3 regions of the Shewanella sp. SM95 genome follow, and region 3 is predicted to be linked to each of the others. Evidence: predicted binding sites of a transcription regulator. Region 3 holds the regulator's gene; each other region holds the start of a gene.
What was found. Region 3 encodes sigma-54, which starts transcription at its own class of promoters, with help from an activator protein. Its sites were predicted from a motif close to GTTGGCACGNNNNTNGNNT; they were not measured.

Region 1: a site for sigma-54 is predicted at 3,673-3,691, ahead of L5M29_RS01350 (DUF1328 family protein). Genes of this name have one in related genera too.
Region 2: a site for sigma-54 is predicted at 3,301-3,319, ahead of L5M29_RS01420 (DUF3192 domain-containing protein). Genes of this name have one in related genera too.

What each region holds. Positions count from the first base shown of each region.
Region 1 is NZ_JAKKSE010000001.1:287,614-297,511, forward strand. Features, by position in the region: gene L5M29_RS01330 (major royal jelly family protein) at 1-435, shown strand, start outside; gene L5M29_RS01335 (hypothetical protein) at 662-1,321, shown strand; gene L5M29_RS01340 (diacylglycerol kinase family protein) at 1,372-3,051, opposite strand; gene L5M29_RS01345 (hypothetical protein) at 3,196-3,390, opposite strand; gene L5M29_RS01350 (DUF1328 family protein) at 3,415-3,591, opposite strand; gene pfaD (eicosapentaenoate synthase subunit PfaD) at 3,947-5,593, opposite strand; gene L5M29_RS01360 (beta-ketoacyl synthase N-terminal-like domain-containing protein) at 5,710-9,898, opposite strand, start outside.
Region 2 is NZ_JAKKSE010000001.1:315,713-325,610, forward strand. Features, by position in the region: gene L5M29_RS01395 (LysR family transcriptional regulator) at 1-299, shown strand, start outside; gene queF (NADPH-dependent 7-cyano-7-deazaguanine reductase QueF) at 393-1,250, opposite strand; gene syd (SecY-interacting protein) at 1,310-1,960, shown strand; gene L5M29_RS01410 (Zn-ribbon-containing protein) at 2,056-2,829, opposite strand; gene L5M29_RS01415 (hypothetical protein) at 2,829-3,212, opposite strand; gene L5M29_RS01420 (DUF3192 domain-containing protein) at 3,377-3,784, shown strand; gene L5M29_RS01425 (DUF2789 domain-containing protein) at 3,796-4,029, opposite strand; gene L5M29_RS01430 (GNAT family N-acetyltransferase) at 4,180-4,818, shown strand; gene L5M29_RS01435 (DUF962 domain-containing protein) at 4,811-5,116, shown strand; gene L5M29_RS01440 (DUF3301 domain-containing protein) at 6,851-7,237, opposite strand; gene L5M29_RS01445 (DUF3549 family protein) at 7,234-8,247, opposite strand; gene L5M29_RS01450 (YqcC family protein) at 8,411-8,731, shown strand; gene truC (tRNA pseudouridine(65) synthase TruC) at 8,718-9,563, shown strand; gene L5M29_RS01460 (hypothetical protein) at 9,685-9,879, opposite strand.
Region 3 is NZ_JAKKSE010000018.1:64,462-74,359, forward strand. Features, by position in the region: gene L5M29_RS17675 (KpsF/GutQ family sugar-phosphate isomerase) at 369-1,346, shown strand; gene kdsC (3-deoxy-manno-octulosonate-8-phosphatase KdsC) at 1,346-1,897, shown strand; gene lptC (LPS export ABC transporter periplasmic protein LptC) at 1,894-2,454, shown strand; gene lptA (lipopolysaccharide transport periplasmic protein LptA) at 2,441-2,995, shown strand; gene lptB (LPS export ABC transporter ATP-binding protein) at 2,992-3,723, shown strand; gene L5M29_RS17700 (RNA polymerase factor sigma-54) at 3,831-5,309, shown strand; gene hpf (ribosome hibernation promoting factor) at 5,338-5,625, shown strand; gene ptsN (PTS IIA-like nitrogen regulatory protein PtsN) at 5,628-6,071, shown strand; gene rapZ (RNase adapter RapZ) at 6,068-6,922, shown strand; gene L5M29_RS17720 (HPr family phosphocarrier protein) at 6,909-7,184, shown strand; gene mgtE (magnesium transporter) at 7,435-8,799, shown strand; gene L5M29_RS17730 (molybdate ABC transporter substrate-binding protein) at 8,879-9,715, opposite strand.

The DNA of each region.
Region 1 (9,898 bases), on a different contig from region 3:
GTCAATCCAATCAGTTTATCTGCCGACGGAAGTACACTCTATTATGGTGCAATGAATGGCACTCACTGGTATCAGTTATCGACTGCGGCTTTACAAACAGGCAATAATGATAAAATTATCGCCACGGTAAAATTAGTCGGAGCCAAGCCAGTATCAGATGGCGCAGCAACGTCCAAACAAGGTAATCATTACTTTACCAATTTGAACCACAATGCCATTTCCATGCTAGATAACAAAGGCACACTAACAACAGCGGTCAGTTCTCCACTACTGGATTTTCCAGATAGTGTGCAATTTGGTGAAACAGGCTGGTTATATATTTCAGTGAATCAATTGCATAAAGCAAAAGCCTTTAATGGAAAAGCCGAAACAGCCAAACCGCCTTACCGCATCATGCGACTCTGGACCGGTGAGGATACTGCTGCGGGTCAATAACACCTTAGCTGCAACTGCAAAGTTGCAGCTTATATTTGCAGTATGAGTTATATCGCAACTGTTATTTACGTTGATGTAAGTCTTTGGTTTAACTCGAAAGCGTCTAGAAATGAGTTAGGTGTTGATTGTGCAAACTATCAATGCCTCTTATTGTGACTGGCACAGGTCAATATTGAATGGTGAGATAATTTTTGGAACAAGGAACAAGGAACAAGGAACAAGTTCAGTGAAACTCAATCAACCTTCTAAAAATGCATTTTATATTCAAACTCTGAGTACTCAGTACCGACCTCTATTATGGCTGTTTGCTGCTGGGTTATTACTGCTTGGTTTACTCTGCGCCAGAGCAACCTATTTACAACCCGATCCGATACTACAGCTCGTTCTCGGCTGGGTAACACTGTTTCTATTGTTACCCGTGTTACCGACTGCGTTTGTTCGGCAACAGTGTTGGTTAGATGCTGAGCAACAGCAATTGTGGCTCGGTAAAGGTTTCTTCAATGGGAGGTATATGGGATTGTGGCGGTGGCGTTCCTATGCCTTTTCGGACATCAAAGCAGTGCAACTTTATCAGCTGCAAATCACCCGCTGGCATCAGATCAGCCGCAATCGCCAAGCGGAAGATACTGTCCAACATTATCTGGCTTATTTAGAATTGCACCAGCCCAACGGTGCTCAATTGATATTGGGTGACAGTACTGATAGAAAGGAATTACAACAAGTTCTACAGCAATGCGCGCAGGCAATAGACTGTAAATTTCAGGATTTTAGTAACACCACTCAAAAATCACTTCCCAAAGGTAGCGAATTTAATTTCATGCGGGTACTGGTTCTGCTGGTTATATTTATTTTGTTGAATATTTTATATTTTTTGTTCGTTCTATAAATGCTCAGTCATCCAGCCTAAAAAGTTAGGCTGGATGTCCTCCACAACGATCACTCATCTTGCTCAGTGGTTTCCTGATAAGGAACAAACACTTTAAGAGATGCTGGCTGGACTTCTATAGTGAGATCCGCTGGCTCAAATACTTCACCATCAATCACATATTTACACTTAGGCTGGCTACTGATAGTGACCTTTTTAGCATGGGCATGATGGACTTTACTTGCACTCGCTTGTTGATCTCGCACACTCTTATTGCCTTCTTTTACCCATCCCGCAATCGCTAATTCAGCGAGGCTAAGCAACTGCTCTTTGGGTTCATCGCCAGCATCCAGCCAAGTAATGTCGAGCAAACCGTCGGTCATGTTTGGTTCGCCATCGCCCTGCGCCAACACGCTGGTAAACGGTGCGGCATTGGCAACGATTAGGCTATGGGTCGTCAATGTTGTGGGTTTTGCATCATCTAAGCTGAGCTGGATGGTTAAAGTGATATCGGCATTCACTGCGCGCCATAAGCCATCGAGGTAGGCAAACTGGCCGAGAGCATTTTTACGCTCACGGTTTGCGGATTCAATCATTTGTTGCTCAAACCCTATGCCCACAAGCAACAACACTAACGCCTCATTACAACGCGCGGTATCAATGGCTTGGCAATGCCCTTGAATAATATTATCCAGCGCCTGAGAGATAGGAATAAGCTTACTGCCTAAACCAAAGAGGGCATGGCTGAGAGCATTAGTTGTGCCAAGAGGAATGATGCCTAAGACGATATCCGTATCAACGATTTGAGAGGCCACTTCAGTCACAGTACCATCGCCACCACAGGCGATAATGATATCAGCGCCTGCATTACGGGCTTGCTCGGCGAAGACATTTGCGGTTTCGTCTGCTGTTGTGAGTTTTAAAGTCAGGTCAAAATAGGCTTTGAGTTCATCTTGGATTTGCTCGCTGTATTCTTGCCATTTCCCGCCACCAGAAACTGGGTTGGCGATAATCCACGCCACTTTGTGGATGTTAATTTTCCCTTGACTAAGCATGCGATCGAGCGCGCGTAATTGCCATTTGTTTAAGCCAGCGGTTTTGCGGATTTGCTTTATCTGTTGCAGTACTTCGGCGAAGTACTGTTGTTTATCTTTACAAACCAAATAAGCGGCGAGTACCAGCACTGAGCGGCCACGACCCATAGCACAGTGAATGAGTACCTGTTTATTGGCGCGCACTTGGCGGTGCAGCCAGTTAACAGCTTGATTGAGTTGGGCGCTGGTCGGTACGCTATGGTCGAGGATGGGAATATTTAAATACTCGATATGATCTTCAAATTGCGACCAATCTAAGCCATCAAATTCAGCGGTGACATCCAGAATGGCAGTGATCTTATTGGCTTTAATCTTTTCCAGATCTGCGGAAAAGAGTCTACAGCCGAGATACAGATGTTCATCAATCCTTTGCATGGGCGGTACTGAATCGTATTTTCTGGCCCAGTGGTTATAGAGTCGACAGCCTAATAAAAAGGGAATAAAACCCCAACGAATATACCAAGGAATAGTGCCATCTTGGCGTTTTCTAAAAATACTGGCGAGATTAAACCAATAGGCGGAACCGACTAAAAACAGTGACAGACTTGTCCATGCACAAATGAAAGTGAGCAGGGGAGAAGTGTCTGTTACTGCAAAATAGGCTAACAATACTGCACCTGCAGTGTACAAATATTTGATGTGGATCTTCGTTAGCATGCAAGTCCTCCAATGCCATTGTTCTTGGTTAAAATCGTTGCACTTGAATGGATAGATGTCGAGATGAGAGATGCAGAAATGAGCGAGTCTAAACCAAAAGGGTGGCAGTAGACGAGTCTATTGCCACCCTAAAGTCAGGTTTGTTTAGCACTTAGTATCTTTAGCTTTAACACCTTCTTTGACTTCTTCACAGGCATCTTCGATGGCGTTACCTGTATCAGTCATTACTTCATCGATTTTTTCGCCCGCGTCTTCGGCTTTGTTATCACTACAGGCCGTTAAACCTAGGGCGAGTAATAATGCGAATGCTGCACTTGTCATCAGGGTAAATGGTTTCATATCTATCTCCTTTTCTAAAAAAAATTATAGTCGCGGTGATTTACCCTTAAGGGCATTGATCAGCAGAGAAATCACTAATAACACAATAAATATGAAGAAAATGATTTTCGCTATTCCCGCCGCTGCGCCAGCAATCCCAGCAAATCCTAACAACCCGGCAATCACGGCAACAACTAGAAATACTAATGTCCAACCTAGCATAATAACCTCCTGCCCTTGTATTAATCCTTCTCATGACCGTTTGTGTCACTTGTAAGGTAACGGCTAATGGCTCTTACTTGATTGCGATCTTAATGCCAACTTTAAAAATTTTAAGTAGTTAATTGATTTTAAATATAATTTAAATCATTTTATTTAAAATGGTGTGAGTGAATTAAAAGAGGGGTAGGCAATTTTTACCTAAGCTTCGGTAAGAGTTTCAGCCTAATACGTTGAATCAAAGACTGTGAGCTGATGTCGTCCATAAGTAAAGACAAATAAAAGCCGACACTGTGAGTTTGTGTCGGCTTGAAGATATTATGATCTTATAATACAAGATGATATGAGCTAAATACGTTTAAAAACGATTTAATGGTTTCCAGCGTTGCAGGCTAACTGGAATGCTCGCGCCTTGGGATAACAGCAGGTTAATGCGGGATTGATATGCTGCGCCCACCATTAAATGTTTGGCTAAATCCACCGCATTACGGGCCTTATAGTCATCTAAATAACTGCCTTTGGCCCACGCATTAAATGCGCCGAGCGCTGGGCCTGCCCAAATTTGGTAATCCATTTCGCGGCCGATTTCGCCTGTGTTTGACCAGCGGCTAGACAGACCCAAATACCAGCGGAAAATCAGCGCCATCTTACGTTTTGGGTTATCTAGTGCACGCTCGATTTGCTTAGGATCGCGCTCGTTAAAGTGGGCGACAGTGCCCGCCCAAATATCATCGAGTGATGAACGGAACACTTGCTCTTCGAGCTTTTTACGCTCGTCTGCAGGGATGGCATCAATCGAATCGTAACGGGTGTAGATCTCATAAAGCTTATTGGCGCGCATCGGGAACAAAGTACCGCGCTTAACCACTTGTAATTTCACGCCCATTTCGAACATATCGGCGGCAGGCGCCATAGTCACATCGGCCATTTCTGTGGTGGCGAGTAACTTACGGGTGTGTTCGCTGGCGCCCGCTTCGACGCAAGCTTGGTTGATAGAACCTGTGACGATGAATGCCGCACCCATGTTGAAGGTGGCTAATGCTGCATCGGGTGTGCCGACGCCGCCGCCTGCGCCCACACGGATGGGCGTTTTATATTGATACTTAGCTTGGATTTCATCTTTAAGCGCCAAAATCGTCGGTAATAGCGTGACGAGTGGACGATTGTCGGTATGGCCGCCGGAGTCGGCTTCGGCTGTGATGTCGTCTGCCATGGGCACCAGTAATGCCATCGCCATTTGGTCTTGGCTGATAAGACCGTCACTCACTAATTGCTGGAGGATTTTGGCCGGCGCCGGCTCCATAAACTTAGTCGCGACTTCGGTGCGGCTGATTTTGGCTATGACTTTGTTGCCAATGACGATGTCGCCATGTTCGTCGCGGCTCAAACCCGCCGCGCGGTAATAGACGATTTGCGGCGTTAACCCTAAAAATGCCGAGGCTTCGACCGTGCGCACTTTATGTTTTAAGAACAGCTCAACACTGCCGCGCTCTAATGCGGGCTCGCTTGGGCTGTGAATTAAATTAAAGGCGTAAGGACCATTGGGTAGCGCCGCTTGAATGCGAGTAATGGCCGCTTCAACGCGGGATGGGATTAACCCCGCCGCGCCAAACGAACACAAAATGCCCGCTTGGCCCAGCGCGATAACCAGTTCTTCAGAGGCAATACCGTTAGCCATAGCGCCAGCGTAGTAAGCGTATTTAACCCCGTGTACGCGGCGAAAATTACTGTCGCCTAAACTTTGGGTGCCAAGGGCGGGCGCAAAGGCGCTGACGGGGTGTGAGCCTAGTGGCGCTTGGCTGTCGCTTGTGGTGATTTCGGCTGTTTGCGCTATGCCTAAGCCTTTTTCACTGTGATTCACTAAGTAACAGGCTTGGCTTAAATCTTTGAGTTTTTTGCTTAATGCGTCGATATCAAAGCACAGCTCTGCATCGTTGACTTGCCACGGCCAAGGGCTGAGTTTTTCGTTATTGCTATTGAATTGATCTAGAGTATGGCTAGTCATAGGTGTTCTCATGTTATTTGTGCCGCCTTGGTGATGTGGATAGCCAAGGCGGCGCAACTATTTGTTATTCGTTATTCGTTATTCGAGATTAGCGTCTTTCTAACAGCGTAAACTCGCTAGGCTTCTTCAATACAGATGGCGATATCTTTAACTTCATAAATCCGCAGGCCATCTTTACTCAAGTTGGCATCGCCCATAATGATGCATTTGCCATTGTCGTCTGTCACGTTGGTAATGTGTACATCTAGCGACATCTGCTTGTTTAATGGGTTAATTTGGCCGCGATATTTCCATTTGATATCCGATAAAATCTGCCCAAATTTTGGATTTTTAAAGCCAGCGCCAAGGTCTTGGTCAATCGCATAGGTTTGCATCAGCTCGATAATGGCTTCAACCCCTAAGGAGCCTGGCATTACCGGATCTTGATGGAAGTGGAATTGGAAGAACCAATCACTCGGGTCAATCGTGCGTTCGGCGTATAAATAGCCAAGGCCCGCTTTACCGCCAGCTTTTACTATGTCGGCCTTGTCGATAAAGTTAAGTTGACCGCCCGCTAAACGGTAATGCGGCTGACCTTTTGGTGCGTTAAAGCTGCGATGCTGTTTATCTAACAGATTGATTTGGCTATCGGCGGCTATACCATTTTGCACATGCCAAGGCTGTGTGGTCTTGCCGTTGTCTATGCCGAGTTGGTTTTTCAGCGCATCGCCCTTGAAGTAACCAAATACCGCTTTACCTTGGTAGAAAGGCTCGCCATCGCAGCTTAATTCAAAACTGAAATTCTGAATGATGTTGCTGCCAGCAATCACAGTCGATAATAAACGTGAGTCGTTCACTATGGTTTTGCCGCGTAAATCCACATGGCGCAGCAGCTTACCGCTACCGTCCAAGTTGCGGAAAAATAGCTCTTGGCCGGGGAAGCCCAAGGTGGTGCCCATATAGCCCGAGATAAAACCGTTTGGCTGCAGTGATATTTCCATCAGCACAGAATAGGGCATCACGGCGTGATGGCTGTTTTTATCGTAATACCAAGCAGTTGCAGGCACTTCGTATTCAGCGATGCAAGATGATGGCTTTTTCAGTTCGCCACGTTTGCCGTCAATGGCAATGACGCGGGTGGTCAGCTGTAAATCACCGCAAGGCGTGCGCGGTGGAATTAGGCCGCGATAGATGCTGAAATCGGGGCCGAAGCAGTTTTCGATATCGCCCGTGGCAAATTCGAACATGTGGTACGGCGTGAACGGTAGGGTATCGGGCACGCGGTTAGCATACTTTGAATCCGCAGGCGCGACTGGTGCGCTCACATGCTTAAGCGGCACTACGCCTTTATTGGTTGGCGCAGTTAAATCAGGCAGCTGCGCCATTAGCGGCGCCGCTAAGGATGTTGGTGTTGTCGAAACAAGCGGCGCAGCCGAAACAGCATTTTTAGCTACATTTCTAGTCGTATTGTTAGCTGTGCTGTTGGCATTATCCGCGAGGTAGCGGGTGCATTCGGCTTCTTCTTTGATCATCACCCCAAGGTTTTGGAAATCCACGACCACTTTGCCATTGAGCAAAATATCGATATTCGCCTTAGCATACGGGCGCGGGCTCATACCGATTTCGGTGATTTCCATGCGATAACTGAGCAGGCCAGATTGCGGCAAAACTTGACCGCGACAGCGCACTTTTTGTGACGCATTTTCTAGCGGTTGGAAACGACCGTCTTTTACACCGAGGTGCATCCCAATATGCAGCATAAAGAATTGTAGTAATTGACCACAGCCTTCGGCCATTAATGATCCCGCCATCACTTGGTCGCCCTTGAAATGACACGGGAAATACCAATGATCAGCTTCGAGCTGCTTATGGCCTTGAACTGAGCCTAAGCCCCACGCGCCGCCATGCACCTCAAGATTGCTGACCAGTTCAATCATCAGGAATTTTTCGGATGCAAAACATAAAGAGGGCTGCAAACCGTGTTGGGCTTGATGCGCCGCATGGGCACCGCCAAAACAGCCACCGATATCGGCGCCGAGCAGTTTATGGATTTGGCTGTAATCAAATTGGCTTTGTGCGCAGTTAAGCAGCGGATTAAAGCGCGGCTTATTCGGATTGTTCAAGGCAAGGTTGCGCGCTTTGATTTCAGCTTCGGTGTGAATAACACCTTTGCCGTCGGCCAGCTCTTTATCGGTGAAGAAGCCGGCACAGCCGCCATCCATTTTCAGGATCAGCTTGTCGCCCACGAAACATTCGTAGGAGAAGAAGAACAACAAGGTATCGCCATTGCGGGCAAAGTGATTGATGGAAATATCGTAGCGCAGGGTGTCGCCACCGCGCGGTAAGTCGCCAAGGAAGGTCAGGGTGCAATCGAGCAGGCGATACACGCGCTCGCCTTTATTTTCAAAATCGATACCTAAGTAGCTGATCAGCATCAAGTCGCATTGACCCGATTCGACCGCCACGGCCCAAGGGATTTGGCCATCGACCAAATACGGCGCGTCCACAGGAATGTCGTATTCCGTGGTCATAGTGCAAGGCTGATATTGGTTCATCTGGGCGTTTAATTTCGTTACCCGAGATACCAGCAAATAGTCAGTCGTTGGCAGGCGTACACGACGCGAATAGCTGTCGATAATGGCGTAATCTGGGCCAAATACTTTAGCAATATTACCTTCGGCGTACTCGACTAAATCTGCATAATCCCAAATGCAAGGCTTGCTTATCGGTGTTGGCGGCGTGTACTCAGGCACTTTTGCATGATTGGGAAAAAGCACAGGAGGTGGAAGAACCGCTGTCGCAGATGCCTGAACAATGGCTTGCTGTTGTACTGGCGCAGCTTGGCCATTGACGGCTAACTCGCTGGCAAGCTGGGCTTTCATCAAGGCATCGGCCAGTTTCAAGCCTTCAGCGCGACTTTGCAAAAAGGCTAAATGCGCCTCTCGGGCGAGTTGCTGATTGCTTAAAAATGCCGCGTCTTTTAGCTCTGCTTGAGTGGCGTTGTTATTGGTCGTGCTTAGGGCATTAATTGGCATGCTGCTTAATGTCTCTTTTTGTTGAGCCGTGGTTGGGCTGCTTGTTGCAAAGCTATTCGTGTCTTTGCTCGCTATTTGGGCCAAATGTTTACGTTGGCTGCGCGCTGGCAGTGCTGTCATGGCTCGGGCTTTTTGTTGTATAGCATCAAGGCCTGCGAGCGGCGTATCCAGAATATGCTGATAGATATCGCGGCCACCGAGTGTCACTTGTTTTATTAAGTGTTTTTGCTCAGAAAGCGTTAAGTCTTGATCTAGCCTTTGCTGCAAATTGTATGCTTGCGTGGCACTTTGGCTGAGCAGTAACTGCGAGCATTTACCTTGGCTAAACGTGGCAACGAGCGCGTGCTGCTGAGCTTGAGAAGAATGCTTGTTAAGTTGCGCTTGATTTTTAAGCTGCACCTGATTTTTAAGCTGAAGCAGCGCGCTCAACATGCTCGCCATTCCCGCCGCAGCAAAGTTGTGGCCTAGGGTATCAGCGGCTTGGCTGCGCTGGTTCACACTCGGCAGCAGGGTATTGAGTACCAACTCTGAATCGTCAAGTTGCTCAACCGCAATACTGGTTTCAATCAAGCTAATCTGGCTGCTATTCACCTTGGCTTGGGTTAGCAAGTCATCGCAAATGCGCGCTGTGTTGCTATTACCTTGTATGTCACAAATCGCGCCAAATACTTGGCCGCTGATGTGACCATAACTGTTGCCATAGCTGCTATTGGTATTAGCATTGTCAGCGGCATTACTTGGCTGGGCTGCACTTGATTGCGCTGTTGTGAGCACTAACGCGCCAGCACCTTCACCGACTTTCCAGCCTGCGTCAGTGGCAGTAAATGCCACTGGCGATACGGCGTTTTTAAGGATGACTTGCTCTAGACTGCCGCTTAAATCGACGGCGGCGATCACTACGGCATCTAAGGATTCTTGGGACAACAGATTTTCGGCCACATCGATACAGCGGGCGACCGATTGCTCCGCCGCCGAAATGGTAAAGGCAGGGCCGTTAAAGTCCCAAAGGGATGCGATACGTGACGCCATGATGTTGCCAATAAAACTGGTATATTGGTTCAGTTTGGCGGCATCGAGCACACTGTCCATGGCGATTTTTTCAAGGGCGAGATACTCAGCTTGTGTGAGTGTTATTCCTTGTTTTTTAAGGCTGTCTGCCAGTTGAGTGTGCAGGTTCACCCTGCCACGGAACTGGTGCAATTCAAGCTCTGTTTCCATCGCCACTAATACAGCAACCTTGCCGCCGGGCTTTAAGTTCGCATCGCGAATCGCTTCATCGGCCACTTTGATC
Region 2 (9,898 bases), on a different contig from region 3:
AAGGCGTGTTACCAAGGCGCAAAATGTACAGTGAGCAATCATCTCTATTGAGTATGTTTGCAACTGTTGGCAAAAGTGAGGCGATAGGCATAGCGCCTTTGCGGTACGCCAGTCAGTACGCCGAGTTGTTCGGCATCCAGATTTTACCTATGCCACTGAAAACAAGACCCATTGATTTGTATATGGTGTGGAGCAGTAAATACACCCAAAACCCGAGCCATCAATGGCTGCGAAGCTTATTGCTCGATGCCAGTGCGAGCACTGTAAATGAAAAAGCTCTGAATCTTGCAAGCAGTTAGGCTAGCGATTCAGAGCTTAGTTTCGGTATGTAACCTTGGTTTTTGCTCAGTTCTAAACCTTAGTTCGTAATCTGATACTCGAACGAACGTTAATTACTGCCTTGCGAGTCTGTGGCTTTCGCCAGGTTGCTCGAAGTCACTGCGATACGGGTTGATATCTAAACCGCCGCGGCGCGTATAGCGGGCGTAAACGGTCAATTTAGTGCAATGACAGAAACGCTTCAAATCGACAAAAATCCGCTCGACACATTGCTCGTGGAACTCGTTATGTTGGCGGAAAGAAATCAAATAGCGCAGCAGTTTCTCGCGATCGATTTTAGGCCCTTGATAACGGATCATTACGCTGCCCCAGTCGGGTTGCGAAGTGATCAAACAGTTGGATTTCAGCAGGTTTGAATTAAGCGTTTCCGCGACCGTTTGCTTATCGTCCGTGCTGTTTTCCAAGTAATCAGGATTAAAACTATAATCGCTGACTTCAATATCGAGATCGTCAATACACGTGCCTGGTAACTCGATAATACGCTGAATGCCAAAGCTTTTTGGTTCGATGATTTTAACGCTGATATCACCTTGAGCACATTGACTTAAGTCTTGCACTAAGGTTTTTTGCAGTGAATCTATGCTATCGAACTTGGTTTGATTAAAGCTATTGAGATACAGTTTGAACGATTTCGACTCAATCAGGTTCAGGCTTTCATAGCTTAAATGAAATTCAGCTATGGCCACCATAGGCTTACCTTTAGCATTTAACCAAGACAGCTCATAACCCGTCCAGATATCGGCACCATGAAACGGTAACGTCCCAGTGAGTGCAATAGCATTACGGTTTAGTGAGCGTGGAACCCCTTGCAGCAGCGACGCATCATACTCGGCTTGATAGTCTGTGGCTTTACCTAAAGTCAGGCCAACAAGCGCTTGCGCATCACTATAGGGATCGTGATTCTGTGTCATCAATACTGTTTCCATGTCAAAATAGGCGCACATTATACCTGAAATTGGATTGTGCTTAAGTGTCTTGTCTGCCCGCACTCGATAAATTTTTGCAAAACTATCATCAAGCTTACTTAACGAGTTTAGGTGAACTACCGCGTTATTACCCACAGGGTGAGCCTTCTGTGTGTATTCAAGGCGAATTTCAACCGGATCTTGAACAGGCCGTTCCTTGGCAGCCAGTGAAACGCAAAGTTGAAGGCAGTTTCGCCAATGTAGAGCATGCACTGGAGTTAACTTTATGGCCAGAGATCAATGATTTTTACGGTCATTATTTCTCCGCCCCAGTATTATTTGACTCTAAGTGGGGCACCGGGGAGTTACTGCAAGTCTGGAATGATGACGATTTTAACTGCCTGCAACAAAACTTGATTGGTCATCTGATGATGAAGAAAAAACTGAAGCAGTCACCAACTTGGTTTATCGGTCTGTTAGATGAGGGAGATAAAATGCTCACCATCAATAACAGTGATGGTAGCGTATGGATTGAAATCCCTGGTGAAGTGCAATCTGAGCAATTGTCCTCGAGTTTGACTGCGTTTATCGAAGCATTATCGCCACGGATAGCACCACCCGTTAAACATGAAGAATTACCTATGCCCGCATTAGAACATCCTGGTATTTTCGCCAGTTTTAAACGTATGTGGCAAAACCTTTTCGGTAAACGTTAACTTCTGTGAGCGACATTTTTATTATCAACCTAAGTATTAACTCAACCTAAGCGTGGCTTATCTTAGGTTGAGTTCTGCAAGGGGATAAACAGATGTTATTGATGATCCCAAGACAGATTCGACACTATGCGGCAAGGCTCGCAGCGAAAATGGAACATATCCAATAAAGGTTCATCGAGTTTCCAATCATGACTGCCACAACGTGGGCAAGGTCGCGTTTTTTCTGTGGCTAAATCTTGGCCGCCAACGCGATATAAGTAGTAATAGGTCGGGATCTGAGTGAGATATTCGATACGACCGCGCAAATCCCAACCTCTACGAAATAAATCACTGTCCGGACTCGATAATTCCTCAAGTGCGGCAAATTCTGCCTTGGTGGCCGCCGCCATTTGTAACTCATCACAGGCTTGCCATTCGCTCTGCCAACGGATAATGCGCTTATGATCGCCATTAAAGGTTGCGGGTAAACGGTACAGGGGAATGGGCAATAAATTGTCGCCGCTGCGTAGGGGCGAGCACATATGCACAAAACTGGTGTATAGCAGTTGCCAGCTGGGTGTTTCGGTATTACTTACTTCAGAATTGATATCCTGACCAATAAACTTTTCCCGCGGCGCGAGTAGTTTAGCGTCGGTTAATTCTACTAAGGCTTTTTTGACCCAAGGGCTGTGATATTTGTGCGCTAAACTGCTTTTCTCTGGCATCAATAAACGCACTCTAAACTCACCATCATTAAAGGCGACCGCAAATTCTCGCCCTAAGATTTGACCATTAGCTCGATAGGCTTCAAGGAGCTGATTAATTGCCTTCTCGGCGGCAGATATCGTGGTGTCGGCGAAGCATTCGAAGCGCAGTTCAGTGACAAACATTAAGCTGTTTTTCCTTGGATTTCTAATAAGTTGATGCGTTGTTTAAGTTCAAGCAGTTCGTTTTTTAATTGCATTATTTCTGTTTTTTGCTGCTCAGCATGACGTTCAAAATACGCCTGTTGCATCTGCATGCGCTCGGCGAGCACAGCAAGGGTTAAGGTATCGTTAGTTGCGGGAACGTCAGTTGTAGGGCTGATAGTTTGCAACTCAGCTAAACGCTCGCGATCTGCCTTAGGCATAGATTTAAATTGCTGTAAGCCTTGGATCAATATAGGTAAAGGTAGGCTACTACCTAAACGGGTTTTAATTAAGGCAAGGCTCGGTACTTTACCGCAGGCTTCGAGCGAACGTGCGGCCGCTAATACTTGGTCAAGGGGACTCATAATTAGCAAAATTCCTTAATTTGTTGAATTGTTTAAACCAATTTTAAAATAATAATTAATTTTTTCATTTAAAAACAGTGTGTTGTCTTGTGGCATTTATTTTGCTTATTGTCCAGCCGAAATACCATTTTTTAAGCTTCAATAATAATTACACAGGATGTCACATGATGAACCATAAATTGAATAACAAACTTATCGCCATCACTTTTTTAGGGCTCGCAAGCTTAGGTCTTAGCGGCTGCGTGGTCAATGTCGGTGATGGAGAATCGGGCTGGGATAGCAGCGAATCTTGGGAGAAAGTGCAGGATAAAAATCGTATTAACTTAACCAAGCTGAGCTTAGGTATGCCTAAAGACCAAGTGATAATCTTAATGGGCACTGCTGATTTTAGTGAAGCCTATATTCAACAAAGTGCTCAACAAGGTGAAGCCAATAAAGAAGTCTTAGTGTTGTTTTATCGTACCCAGCGTAATAATGGCGATGGAAAAACCACTAAGGATGAATGTACGCCTATCGTGCTGAGCAACAATGCCTTAGTGGGTTGGGGTGAAACGGCTTACGGTAAAATCTGAACCAACGAGTCTTATCGTTTACGTAGCTGAGTGTCTAATTGCTCAATGGGCTCAGTCCAGAGGGCATCGGCTTCTAAACCTTCAATGATAAAGCTCTTTTGGGCAGGGGTCCAAAAGGGCGCTTGGCTTAAATGGATGTGATGGTCGATATCATGGGTTGCAATAAACTGCGCTATGGCCTCGTCGCTACTGTCTAAACCGAGTTGCTCAAACAAGTGGCTTAAGTCTACTGGAGTTGTATCCATCATTATTTCCTTTTCAGTATAGTGCCTTCGTTTAGAGTAAGCGCCTGATTGAAAAATGCAATCTATGATTAAAATTTGCACTTTTTAGTTTCCTTGGTAGATTAACAGTTACGCATAAAAAAGTGTGAGCTAAGTCAAGGAATGCTAACGATGGACAATGAAATTCTGGAGGACTGCCGCGCAGTCTATTTGACCGCGGAAGACTTACGCATTGCCGCTTCTATTCTCTATAACGCTTACCATGATGATCCTTTTTTTGTCGATTCACTCTTTACCTCAGACAAAGCCGCTTATGAGCAAAAATTGCGCGCCGCAATCAGGGAAGAACTCAATACGTTATGGCAACAAAAACAAGCCCTCATAGGTTTATTCGACCATGAAAGACTCTTTGGGTTAGCCTGTGTAGTTACTCAAGAAGTGCCTTTAGGGGAAGGGCGTTATTGGCATTGGCGCTTAAAGATGTTGTTAGGTACAGGTTGGCAATCGACTCAAGCACTAATGAACAAAGAGTCCAGTATTATTGAACTTTTACCCAGTAAGCACTGCGGTATTTTGCAGTTTATTGCTCTTGCACCAAATGAACAGCACAAGGGACTTGGACATAAGTTAGTGCAAGCTGTGGTGAGTTGGTGTGATGAGCAGCCTGATTTGGATGGCATTGGTGTGTTTATCGCTCAGGAGAACCACTTGCAACTGTTTACTCAGCATGACTTTGTATCCATAGGCGAGCTGAGTATCGGCAGTGTCCATGGCCAGCTTTTATTCTATTCGGTTCAACAAGATGACTAACTCTTATAAACGTTTCGCCGATTTTTATCCTTTCTATTTATCCCAACACCAGCACCCGACTTGTCGGCAATTACACTTTGTTGGCAGTTGTTTAGTTCTGCTGCTGATTGGCATTGCCTTGGTTTCACAAACCTGGTGGCTATGTTGGTTTATTCCTATTGTTGGTTATGGTTTTGCATGGGTGGGACACTTCGTATTTGAGAAGAATCGACCCGCGACATTTCAGTATCCTTTTTACAGTTTGATGGCAGATTGGGTGATGTTTGCGCAGATGATCCGCCACTTTTTTAAACGTTAAAAAAATTGCCCGAGTGAGATGCCCATGCCCGTGTGAGAGATCGCTTACAAACGTTGTAGGACATAATGTTTTCTTTTTGATTGTTTTTTGTTCTGCAACATTTAATTTTAAATAGAATCATTGGGTTGTATTTATTTTCCTTTGGTTGGTCCGTAATTAATTTTGTCGTCCGTTCTTTGAGCCGAACAAAAACGTTAGGGTTAACGTAGAATTCACTCATGGCCAAAGCAAATGGATAGCAAGGAAAGCGAAACAGGCCAAAGGGACGCAAGAAGCAACGAATTAAGATTTCAAGGTTGAAATCGCTGACGGTAGGAAAACTGTCATTCGCCTCGGATAGGCTAAGGAAAAGCAGGATTGCTTTTCAAGGATGATTAGGGACAGTGAGTTTTATCGTCAGGATGATGAATTTCAGGAAGAATACAGGACACGCTTAAGGATTAAGCATGAACTCGAAACAGGATGTGTCGAGATAAGGATAAAGTATAAGGGTGAACAGCTTGTACTAATCTATGGAAAATAAATTTTGCAGGATGCAATAGGAATACGTCATAGGAAGTGACAGGCTCTGTAAAAAGGATTTACAGGTCAAGGGACTGAGTGTTATCTCACGTAAGTTTGATACACAGGGACGAAAAGGGATTACAGGGACGACGCAGGACGCAAGCAGACGCATGGATGGTGCAGGGAGCACAAATCGAGCAGGAAGGCTTACAAAGGATAAATGGGGCGCACTTTAGTTGCGCCCTTTTCTTTGGTTCATTTTCAGCATTAATCTGGCTTTGCCAAGCTATAACGCTATTCACACAGACTTTATCTTAACGCTGCTTAAAGACATCTTGCCGTAAAACATGTTTACCAGTCTTACTTCTCTTATTGCCCAATGATTTACTCTCTGTGTTCTGGTCATTCGCCGAATGCTTGTCGAATTTTGAGCGATAGCGGTTTATGCATAAGTCCTTCAGGGGAGAACATCTAGCACTTGCTTACTTTTGATTTGAATTGCCATCCTCCGTGTAAGAGATCTCTCACAAGTATGTAAGTAATTTGTAAGTCTAAAGGGTGGTTATGTCTCTGGGTTAGTTATTATTTTAATCTATATCAGTAGGTTAACCTGTTTGTTATCAGTTGGGTTCACCATTTTTGTTAACATTTTAAATAATCCACAATGAGTACTTTCGTTGGTTGGCGTAGAATTCATCTTGTAGAAGGAATTGCGGGCAACAGGATGTTGGCGATCAGGATGATCGAACAGTGACTAAGGAATGTGACTTAAGGAAAGATAGGGATATAGGCCTTTCAGGATGAAAGAGAGCCAATACCAAGGAAGGGAGACTATCAAGGATTGATAGACTCATTGCATAGGATGGCAATGGCACAGGGAGTGCAATTGAATGGATGCAATACCCGTTTCATGGATGATGATGGAACCGCTCAGGAAAGAGCAAGCTTGGGACTGGATGACCAAGAGATAGGGAAGTACATGAGTACAAGGACCTCAAGGATTGAGCAGGGATGAAGCAGGACGCAGATTGACGCATGGATGGTGCAGGGAGCACAAAAATAGCGGGATAGCTTAACAGAGAATAGGAGGGCGTGGCTTTAGGGCCGCGCCCTTTCTTTTTTAACTTTTACAGTGATCTATTTTTTAGCCGTATTTACGATAAAAAAGAATGCTGTCTTGCTCTCAATATTAGCTCACATTTTATTTGAGCCAACATTGTCGATAAAAGCTTAATGGCATTTGCCTGAGTTACAACCACTTTGCGTACCACAACCGCCAAATTTTCCCTGCGCTGTAGGTGCTTCTTGCCATTCGGGCTCTGGGAAGATAGGCCATTCTATTTTTTGAATTTTCTTACCTTGCATCCAAATATGGCCACGGTATTGGTTAATGCCGTCGGTGCTGAATTCAAATAAATATTTCGCTTTCCAACAAATTCCCGTGGTGCCGCCAATACTTGGGCGGGCAGTTTCCATGGCAATGGCTAACAGTTGAACTTTTTGTCGCCAACATTCTTTTTCGGCAAAAATACGGCTCAACTCTGCCATTTGGCGTAGTTGCCAAAAGAATGCGGCAATCACGACGAGGCCAATAATTAACAGTAAATCTGACATCATTTGCTAGCTGCCTTAAACAAACCACCTATGGCTTGTGATAGTTGAACACTTCGATTGGGATTTCTTAATTCGCCTAGTAGTTGATTGCGCAAACTAGGAATAGCCACAATATCAGCAAAGACCTGATTAAAAAAGGCTTGGGGCTGCAGTGCTAAAGCTTCTAAGTAAAGACTGCGACTTGAATCTTGTTTTAATACCGACCAGTTTCGTCCGGCAATGCTGATGAGGGCATTGGTATCTAAAGAGGATTGGCCGTGTAGATGCTCAAACGCTTTTTGGCTGTGTTTAGCGCTAGAAGCTAGAGCGCGAAGGAAATAGGCTTGGTGTTCTGGAGCCGCGTCTTGAAGTTTCGCTAGAACCTTATCGGCGAGTGTGTCGCTAATCAGTAAGTGTTCAAGACATTGGCATAGGGCGATTTGCACTTCAATGGCGGCTGTATCAAAACTCGATACCAAGTGCTGCTCATGATCAAATTCTTTTGCACGTACACACACATCAGCTATGCCTTGCATTCCAATATGTTGCCATTGTGATGGGGCAACTTGGCCTGACAGATATTGCACGGCAAACTCGTATTGTGATGAAGCGCGTTGGCCAAGTTGTTTACGAACGAGTGCGTTAAATACGGCCAGTTTTTCTTGGCTTGGCTTGAAATTAAAGGGATTATTCGCGAGTTGTTCTTGCTGCTCATCACTGAGCGGCTGAGTGGGATCTTGCCCTAATGCCGCTAATATCATTTCGATAAATTGTGAGCGCGGTGCAGGCGACAGTAATCCTTGCTCATCTAACGCCAGTTTTAGAAACCAAATAAAGTGTTGCTGACTGGCATCCCAAAAGACGATAGCAAACTGCGCATGTCCTTGAATAGGGTAAGGATAAGGGGTAGCGAGAGATTCTATTTGGTGAAACGCGAGCATATCAATATGTTGCACCCTACGGCCAAGATCATACACTTGGAACTGGGTTTTGGCTGTGGTTAAAAACTGGCTTAAAGTTGTAATTTCAGTCATTTGGCTGCCATATCAATCAAAGAGGCTCAATAAATTGGCGCCATTATAGGGGGAAGTGCGTCTGGATGGTATGATTGCGGCACTTTAATCGACCTATTCGGCCAGTGAATTGTGGGGAGTTCTTGAATCACAAAGGGCTAATATGAGAATGGATCTGAAAGCTATGTTATACAGTCAAACCCAAGCTAAATTGGCTCAGATTACCCACGCGCTGCAAGCGGCCGAGTTGTGGTCTGAGCAAGCGCCTTCTGCCGCTGCAATGGCAAGCACAGCACCTTTTGCCTGTGATCTTATGCCCCTTGAGCAGTGGCTGCAGTTTATTTTGCTGCCTAGAATGCAGACTTTAATCGAAACGGGGGCGCCATTGCCGACTCAAATTGCGATTGCCCCTATGGCTGAACATGTTTGGCTGGATATACCCCCGCGCCAAACTTTAATTAGCCTATTGAATGAATTGGATATGTTGTTAAATGAATCAAGATGATATCTGGCTTGAAACGCCTGAAAATGCAGTGAATGTATCCCAAGAGGATGATTTAGAAGAGCAGGCGCCTGAGATTGAAATTCTTTATGAAGATGAGCACTTAGTGGCAATTCATAAACCCGCAGGCTTATTGGTCCATCGCAGTTATTTAGCGCGTCGGGAGCGATTTTTTGCCATGCAGCTGACCCGTGACTTAGTGGGCTGTCATGTGTTTCCTGTACATCGTCTCGACAGGCCGACATCCGGCGTGCTCTTGTTTGCCAAGAGTAGTGAAGTGGCCAATGCACTGTGTGAGCAATTTGCTTCCCATACGATTGAAAAACAATATTTGGCTTTAGTGCGCGGTAATATGCATGAGAGCGGTATTTTAGACTATGCGCTTAAGGTTGAGTTGGATGAGTTGGGTGATAAGAATGCCGATCCTAACAAAGCCGCGCAGGAAGCTGTGACGGCTTATGAGCCGTTACTCAATACTGAAATTCCGTATCAGTCAGGCCGATATCCCACTAGCCGTTTCGCACTGGTGCGCTTGAGCCCTAAAACGGGGCGTAAGCATCAGCTCAGAAGACATATGGCGCATTTACGCCACCCCATCGTCGGTGATACCACCCATGGCGATGGTAAGCAAAATGCATTTTTCCGCGAGCATTTTGGCATTAATCGCCTGTGGCTTATCGCAAAAAAACTCACCTTTACACACCCAATAACTCAAACTCGGCTCAGCATAGAAACCGAGCTCGAGTCCGAGTGGGAAACCGTGTTTGCCGAGCTAGGTTGGGATGAGGTGACCTTGAGTCAGCAAGCTGAGTTATTCATCGCCCAAGAGGCGTGAACAGCAAGCGGCCAATGCTTGATATGGTGATATCAACTTAGCCGCGTGAATAAAATTAAGTGCATTCACTTTGCTTTGTTATTGAAACTAAAGTCATCGAATTTTAAACGAGGTGGAGTGCTTAATCGAGGAGTTGTGGCGTTTGTGCTGTTTGTGGCCGCAGCTCTTGCATCATGACGGCTAAGGTTGAGAATCCAGACGTGAGTGCAAGTGGTGATATGAGATTTTGCTGGGCAGAGTGGAAGTAGTTTTTACGTCGAATATGGGTTGTTTTGTGGTGCTGCTTGAGGTGTTTTTGGCGGGTGGACTGTCGCATTAGATATTTTCTCACGCTC
Region 3 (9,898 bases):
GGAGAGTCGATACGCAATTGCGCAATAGAGGCATCCCATAGGGTAATACCCGCTGCGATATGGGATAAATCCATTGAAATAAACGACAAAGACGATGATATTGCTCAAGACCTTCTGCCGCTAAACACGTTATTGTGCGTGAATAGCTAACGCAGCTGAACTTGACGAGTCGGATCAATCGCTCTAGCCTGCCGCAATTGTTTTGCTGTTTTCGGTAATTAACCACAGCAAGACATAAGCTAAATTGTCTGAAAACAAACTAATACTTGGCAGAAAGCCTATTACATATCATCTTTATCGCGTACCAAATTGTGCTATTCCAATCCCATCAATGGGGCGACAAAGACAATGCAAAAAGAGAGATAGACATGGTAGACAAATCACAACTGCGCCAATGGGGTTGTAAAGTTATCGACATTGAAAAGTCAGCCCTAGACAATCTTTATCAATATGTTGATTCGGCTGAATTTGCAGAAGCTTGCGAGTTGATCCTCAACTGCACAGGCAAAGTGATTGTCATGGGAATGGGCAAATCGGGCCATATCGGCAATAAGATTTCTGCCACCCTCGCCAGCACAGGAACGCCCGCATTTTTTGTGCATCCGGGTGAAGCCAGCCACGGCGATCTGGGTGTATTGGCCGATAACGATGTGATTTTAGCGATTTCAAATTCTGGTGAGTCGAGCGAAATCCTCACCTTAATGCCGGTCATCCAACGTATGGGCGTGCCCGTTATCGCGGTAACGGGTAAACCCGAATCGAATATGGCGCGATTATCTAAAGTGCATTTATGTATTGAAGTCCCAGAAGAGGCTTGCCCACTTGGACTAGCACCCACCTCAAGTACCACAGCAACCTTAGTGATGGGCGATGCCATCGCCATTGCGCTGCTGCAAGCGAAAGGCTTTACCCGTGATGATTTTGCTATGTCCCATCCCGGCGGTGCATTAGGACGTAAGTTGCTGTTAAAAGTCTGTGATGTGATGCACAGCGGTGATGACTTACCGCTCGTCAACCACGATATTTGCATCACAGAAGCCCTGTACGAAATCTCCAAGAAAGGCTTAGGCATGACGGCGATTATCGATGATCAGCGCAAGCTGGTTGGTATCTTCACCGATGGTGATTTACGCCGCGTTATCGATGCCGAAGTGAATTTACGCACGACGCCCATTGCCGATGTGATGACCCGTAACTGCGTCACGATCACGGATAATGTATTGGCCGCCCAAGCGCTGCAAGTGATGGACTCAAAAAACATCAACGGATTAATTGTTATTGATAAAGATCGCCATCCTATCGGCGCTCTTAACATGCTAGACATGGTTAAAGCAGGAGTCATTTAATGCCACAGCAAGGATTTTACGGCCCAATCAGTGATGATGTGTGGCAACGCGCGCAAAAGATTAAACTGTTAATCTGTGACGTCGATGGGGTGTTTTCCGACGGCCGTATTTACTTGAGCAATAGCGGCGAAGAGCTCAAAGCCTTCCATACCCGTGACGGTTATGGCGTGCGCTCACTCCTCACCAGCGGTTTCAACCTCGCCGTGATCACAGGACGTCAATCCAAAATCGTTGAAAACCGTATGACAGCCCTTGGTGTTACCCATATTTACCAAGGCGTAGACAATAAGTTCGAGCCCTATGAAGCATTGCTCGCACTTTATGGTGTCACCCCAGAAGAAGTGGCTTATATCGGTGATGATATTGTCGATCTCCCCGTGATGAATGTCGTCGGTTTAGCGGTCAGTGTTGCTGACGGCCACCCCTATGTACGCCAACACGCCCATTTTGTGACTACGCTCAATGGTGGCCACGGTGCACTGCGTGAACTCACAGATCTGTTACTCCTAAGTCAAAATAAATTCACTTCGGCCCATGGAATGAGTATATGAGTCGTGTGACACTCGCGATTATCGCTTTTTTTGGAACCGCACTAGCGCTTTACTGGCAGGTCCAGAACAAACACAGCGGTGATTCCGATAACAGAGTTAAAGATCAAAATACCCCAGATTTCATCGTTGAAGATCTGCGCAGTGTTGAGTTCAATGAGCAAGGACTAGTGAATAGCCGTGTGACGGCGAAACACATGGAACATTATGATTCAACGAATCAAACTTTCTTTACTCAACCTGTTTATCTTGTTTATCCAGACCAAGGTAAAGCACAATGGCAGCTCAGGGCTGATCAGGGCAAGCTAAACAAGGAAACTGGCAAGGTTGTATTAGAAAATAATGTTATTATCGATGCCATTAGCCCAGAAGAACCGATTCAGACCTTGTCCACCAGTTATCTGGAACTCGATCTCAACACTATGATAATGACCTCTGACCGTACCATTTACGTCACAGGGAAAGATTTTAATATTCAAGGCCAAGGCCTTTATGCCGACCTCAACGCGCAAGAAGTGCAATTGACCAGTCAGGTAGTAGGAACATATGAAGCAAAATAACGTATTACTTGCCAGCCTAATGCTAATTATGAGCATGAGTGCTTTCGCGAAAGTGGGCGACTTAAAGCAAGAAGTCAAAATTAAAGCTGTGAGCCAAACTGCGGATATCAAAAACAACCAGATCATCTTCTTTGGTCCAGTTGAAGTTACCCAAGGCTCAATAAAAATCCAAGCAAATGAACTGCGTGCATTTTCCGCTGAAGGTGAAAATAGCAAAACTTTGGTCGCCACAGGCAACCCTGCTACGTATAGCCAAATATTAGACGATGGTCGCCCAGCATCGGCAAGCGCGAAAGAAATTCGTTACGATATGGCAAGCCGCACCTTAACACTGAAAGGTATGGCGTCATTAGATCAAGCAGGTAGCCAAGTTACAGGCAATTTAATCCGCTATAACATGATTCAACAGAAATTGATGGCCGAGAGTACTGGCAGTGGTGACGATCGCGTGATCACTATTATTCAGCCTGAAAACTATCAAGATGATGCTAAATCAGACGCTCCGGCGGATAAACCTGTAAAAAAGCAGGACTCTAAATGACCCAAATCACCTTAAGAGCACAAAATCTGGCAAAAAGTTACAAGAGTCGCCAAGTGGTTAAAGACGTCAGTCTGACGGTAAAAACCGGTCAAGTCGTTGGCCTACTCGGTCCAAACGGTGCCGGTAAAACCACGACCTTTTACATGGTTGTCGGGCTAGTGAAGAGCGATAAGGGGCATATCTTTATCGACGATGATGATTTAACCGCAGATCCTATGCATCTGCGTGCCCGCAAAGGCATAGGTTACTTACCGCAGGAAGCCAGTATCTTTCGTAAGCTAACTGTTCATGACAACATCATGGCCGTACTGCAAACTCGTAAAGAACTTAAAAACGAAGAACGAGAAGAAGAACTAGAACATCTGCTCGAAGAGTTTCATATCACCCACATCCGTGACAGCCAAGGCATGTCATTGTCGGGTGGCGAACGTCGTCGCGTCGAAATTGCGCGGGCTTTAGCCGCTAATCCTAAGTTCATTTTGCTCGATGAACCGTTTGCCGGCGTCGATCCTATTTCGGTTATCGACATCAAGAAGATTATCGAACAACTCAAAAGTCGCGGCCTTGGCGTACTGATCACAGACCATAATGTCCGCGAGACATTAGATGTATGTGAACATGCTTATATTGTGAGTCACGGAAACCTGATTGCCGAAGGAACTCCAGCAGAGATCTTAGACAATCAGCAAGTTAGGGCTGTGTACTTAGGTGAACAATTCAGGCTATAGTTAATCGAGCGAAGCCTATGGAGACAATTTATACCGCCATTAGGCTTCACTCAAAATGATAATAAGCGACCTCCTCCAACAATAATAACGTAGGGATCAGCGGTAACATGAAAGCGTCACTCCAGCTCAAACTGGGTCAACAGTTAACCATGACGCCACAATTACAACAGGCCATACGTCTGTTGCAACTGTCGTCATTAGAACTGCAGCAAGAGATCCAGCAAGCATTAGATTCTAATCCCCTTCTCGAGCTGGAAGAGGATCAATTCGACGCCACTAAACCCCCTGTAAACCAAACGCTATCCGATACGGATTTCAGTGAATCTAGCACTCTGCCACCAGAAAAAGACAGCTCCACCATAGACACGGCAGAGTCGCTAACCAAAGAATCCATGCCCGATGAGCTCCCCATGGACACCACATGGGATGAAGTGTTTACCGCCTCCCCAAACTCAGGCCCCGGCGGCAGTCGTGAAGACGATATGCCCTTCCAAGGCGAGACCAGTGAAGGTTTGTACGAACACTTAGAATGGCAAAAAAACCTCACGCCGTTTTCTGAAACCGATTTAGCCATTGCCACCGCCATTATTGATGCCATCGACGATCAGGGCTATCTCACCCAAAGCACTGAAGAAATTCTCGAAGCCATGGGCAATCCTGAAGTTGAGCTTGACGAAGTCGAAGCCGTACTCAAGCGCATTCAGCATTTTGATCCCATAGGCGTTGCCGCACGCGATTTAAGTGAATGCCTGCTGATCCAACTGTCGCATTTCGCCGCTGATACTCCCAACCTAGAAAACGCCCGCATGCTGATCAAAGATCATTTAGATCTGATCGCCGCCCGTGATTTTAGATTATTGATGCGTAAGACTAAATTAAAAGAAGATGAATTAAGGGATGGTATAGCACTTATCCAAACCCTCAATCCTCGCCCAGGTTTGTTGATCACGCCCAATAATGACGAATACGTTATCCCAGATGTGTCTGTGTCGAAGAAAAATGGCCGCTGGGTCGTTGAGCTTAATCCTGACTGCATGCCCAAAATCAATGTAAATCAACATTATGCTTCTATGGCACGCAGTACCAAAAACCAAGCCGATAGCCAATTTATTCGCGGCCATCTGCAAGAGGCTAAATGGTTTATTAAGAGCCTAGAAAGCCGTAACGATACTTTGCTTAAAGTTGCTAATTGCATAGTGCAATATCAGCAAGGTTTCTTTGAGTACGGTGAAGAAGCCATGAAGCCTATGGTGCTTAACGATATTGCCGAAGCGGTAGAAATGCATGAGTCCACCATCTCACGGGTCACAACTCAAAAATACATGCATACCCCTAAGGGACTTTTTGAACTAAAATACTTCTTCTCTAGCCACGTCGGTACTGACGATGGTGGTGAGTGCTCATCCACAGCAATCAGAGCCTTTATCAAGAAACTGGTTGCAGCGGAAAACCAGAAAAAACCATTAAGCGATAGTAAGATGGCACAACTTCTGGCAGAACAAGGGATCAACGTAGCCCGCAGAACCATTGCGAAGTACCGAGAGGCTATGCTTATTCCACCTTCTAATCAGCGTAAAAGTTTATAACCTACAGTGGATATCGGAGGACGTTTCTATGCAAATAAACCTAAGTGGGCACCATATCGAAATTACCGAATCGTTACGTGCATATGTAGAAGAAAAGTTTTCAAAACTTGAACGCCATTTCGAACAGATCAATAATGTGCACGTTGTGCTCAATGTTGAGAAAATGCAACAGATTGCCGAAGCGAGAATAAACCTCATAGGTGGTGAAGTTTTTGCTACTTCAGAGCATGCTGACATGTATGCCGCTATAGACGCCCTGATTGACAAGCTTGACCGTCAGGTTATTAAACACAAAGAGAAGTTAACAAAACACTAATAATGGAACTTTGTACCATACTGCGGCCGGAGTGCACTACCTGCGCCACTCCGGGCAGCAAGAAAAAGGTACTGGAACTCATCAGCGACTTAGTCGCTGCCCAGTACCCGACCCTCTCATCTCAAGAGATATTCGAAAGCCTAGTGGCGCGCGAAAAGATGGGGAGCACAGGTATAGGTAACGGCATCGCCATTCCACATGGTCGACTAGCCGATATAGATCAGCCCATTGCCATACTAATTAAGTGTGAAGAGCCGATAGCATTTGATGCTATCGATAAGCAACCTGTTGATATTTTATTTGCACTACTGGTGCCTGCAGACCAATGTCAGCAGCACTTAAGTACCTTGTCTTGCATGGCCGAAAAGCTGAGCGACAAGCAAATATTAAAGCAATTACGCAAGACGCATGATGAAACGGAACTCTATCAGGTAATCACTGGATGAAACTGGTCATAGTGTCGGGCCGCTCAGGCTCAGGCAAATCTGTCGCCCTTAGGGTACTCGAAGATCTCGGCTATTATTGTGTCGATAACCTTCCCTTGCCATTGATTGGCAGTTTGCTTGAGCAACTCAAAGGCAGTAACGATCTCGTCGCCATCAGTGTCGACGTGCGTAACATGCCTGAGCAGGATAAGGTCTTAGTGAAACAACTCGCTAGCCTACCTCCAGATACTGAGTTAACGAGCTTCTTCCTTAACTCCAGCGATAAAATTCTGCTCAAGCGTTACAGCGAAACCCGCCGTTTGCATCCTTTGTCGAAGAGCCGAGTCTCTTTGCAAGAAGCGATAAAGCTGGAGGGAAAACTGCTCGAGCCTATGTCAAAACTGGTCGATCACTACATAGATACGTCGAATCTGAATATCTATGATTTAAGCGACCAAGTCAGACAAATTCTCCTTGGTAGTGTCGATAAAGAACTCGTGATCAACTTCGAGTCCTTTGGCTTTAAGCACGGAATGCCCACCGAAGCCGACTTTATGTTCGATGTGCGCTTTCTGCCCAATCCCCACTGGGAGTTGGCGCTGCGGCCATTGACTGGCTTAGATGAACCCGTAGCTGAGTTCTTAAATCGTCAACCACTGGTTAATAAGTTCATCTGGCAAATCGAAAATTTACTGGAGACTTGGCTGCCGCACCTCGAGCGTAACAATCGCAGTTATTTAACTGTGGCCATTGGCTGCACAGGTGGACAGCACAGATCGGTTTACGTCGCAGAGCAATTGGCAAAACGCTTTAGTAACGGTAAACATAAAGTTTATGCCCGTCATCGAGAGCTCAATAATGCCAAAACTTGAACGTCAGATAACCATCTGTAATAAGCTCGGTTTACATGCCCGTGCCGCCACTAAGTTGGTGGTACTGGCTTCCGAGTTTGATGCGACCATCACCTTAATCCAAGGCGATAAACAAGCATCGGCCGCCAGTGTACTTGGCTTACTGATGCTTGAAACTGGCATGGGTAAAACCATCAAGCTGATCGCCGAAGGCCCAGATGCAGAGCCGGCTCTCGATGCTATTTGTGCCTTAATCGACGCTAAGTTTGACGAAGCCTGTTAGTTTCACTTCACACTAAGCACTTCATCGTTAGTTTCACTTCATGTCTAGTTTAAAAAACTTGCCATTCACACATGGCAAAACATTTGTCGCTCGACGATACAAGCCACAGGCGATTACACTAGCGGTCATTGCGCTGGCCTTAACCTTACCTTAGCCGCCTTAATCTGTGTCATCGACTGACGCTTAGTCACCGCTAAATCCTAGCCCAACACTAAGATCTCAAACCAATTTGCCGCACAATGGAGGACAAATGCCCGTAGATAATGCAGAAAACGATCACACCGGACATAGTCTTGACCAGTTAAACCAAGCGCTTAGCAGCGGCATGTTCGTGCATGTGCGCAATATGCTGCAAAAAATGGCCGCCTCAGATATCGCGCTGATCTTAGAATCATCACCGCCAAGTGCCAGACAAGTACTGTGGCAGCTCATCGATCAGGAACAAATAGGCGACATACTCGATGAGTTGAGTGAAGAACTCAAAGACCCACTTATCCGCAGCATGAGCCCTGAGCGAGTCGCGAAAGCGACAGCAAGCATGGACACCGACGATCTCGCCTATATTCTGCGAAGTCTACCCGACGCAGTTTACAAACAAGTGCTGCAGTCGATGACGGAACAAAATCGCCTGAGGGTAGAACAAGCCCTATCTTATCCAGATGAGACCGCCGGCAGCTTGATGAACACAGATACAGTCACCTTAAGACCCGATGTGAATATCGATGTGGTGCTGCGCTATCTTCGGCAAAGGGGCAACCTACCCGATACCACAGATACCTTATATGTGGTCGACAAACAGGACAAAGTCCTTGGCGGTGTTAGGCTGGCAGATCTGCTGACTTGCGCGCCAAGCACCACAATTCGCAATATCATGGATCCCAATATTCAAAGTATTCCGGTGAGCATGTCCGACAGCGAAGTCGCGCAAAAATTCGAACGCAATGACTGGGTATCGGCACCTGTCGTCGACTGTGATGGTAAGCTGCTCGGGCGTATCACAATCGATGACGTAGTCGATGTTATCCGCGAAGATGCTGAACATTCCATGATGGGTATGGCGGGGATGGACGGAGATGAAGATACCTTTGGTCCTGTACTAAAAAGTACCCTACGTCGCTCGCTCTGGCTCACCATAAACTTATTCGCCGCCCTGCTCGCATCGTCGGTCAGCAATATGTTTGAAGGCACTATTGAGCAATTTGCCACTATCGCCATCCTAATGACGATTGTCCCTAGCATGGGCGGTGTTGCCGGTAATCAGACCTTAGCGCTCGTGATCCGTGGTATTGCTTTAGGCCATATCGGCCAAAGCAACGCCCGCTGGCTTATCGGTAAAGAGCTATCTATTGGTTTTCTCAATGGCTTGATGTGGTCTATTTTAGTCTTTGTCGCCGTGTGGCTATGGAAGGATGATATGGCACTGGCGGGATTAATTGGTAGCGCCATGCTGATCAACATGACAGTAGCAGGGCTTGCAGGTGCGAGTATTCCATTGATTTTAAAAAGACTTAAAATCGATCCTGCCCTCGCTGGCGGTATGGTGCTCACCACAGTCACTGACGTGGTTGGCCTGTTCGCCTTCCTCGGGTTAGCGACGCTCTACTTGATGAACTAACGCTTTAACAGTTTGAGCTAATAACAAAAACGGCACCTCAAAGGTGCCGTTTTTTATCCCGCAGGAAAACTAAAGAAGGCTATTTTGCCGGAGGTTGGAAACCATAACTGCTCAAAATCGCTTGGCCTTTTGTCGATAGAATAAACTCAGCTAACGGCTTAGCGGCAGTATTAGCGCCTTGTAAAACCAGTAAACCATAGTCGGCACCCACGGCGAGCTCCTGCGGTAAGTCGATGATTTGTAAACTCGGCACTTCTTTTTTAGCCAGCACAGCATTAGTGCAATAGGTTAAAAAGATATCCGCTTGCTTGTTTTCCATCACCCAGCCATAGGGGTTGCGATCTTTAGGCGGTTTAACGCTCTCAGGGCCGCCCGCCAGTTGTAATGCCTTGGTCTCTAACGCAGCTTTCGCATTGGGTTTTACCGCTTCGGCCTTAGCAAAAACGGCCCAGGCATAATCACCCGCGGGGTCGGCTTTCGGGGTTGAGGTGCCGACTTTAATCTTAGGATCTAACAAGGTATCGAGTAACGTCGAACTCGTCACCTGAACTGTGTCTTGAGCAACAGCGCAGAGTTGATTACGGGCAAACATTTGCACCGCTTCGCCCTGACCCGAATCCACTAATGCCTGTGGATGTTTCATATTCGCCGAGGCAAAGATATCGACTTTCTCGCCCTCTTGAATGCGTTTTAACAATAAACCTGAGGGCGCATATTGCGCTACAACACTCATTTGCGACTGTGCTTGATAAGCAGTAATAATATCACTCATCGCAGCCTTTAGACTGCCTGCGGCGCGCAGTTCTATCGGCGCGGCTCCTGTGGTCACTTCGGCTTTCATCGGCACTCCTTGTACAGCCGTCACCATGATGACAGGACTTAAACTCAAGGCTACTAACACATTTTTGCTTATCATAGTCATATTCTCCTTTAGGCACTAAAAGTCATTCTTGTGACTTATTCCCATACAGAACGTGAAATCGATAAAGGGATCAAGCCGAACTCATCCCAAGGTAATTAGCAGTGATATGTTTGTGGTGCAGGTCACTCAAGGTGCGCTTCATAAAGGACAAATTGTCTAATTGAAGCACGGCAAGCT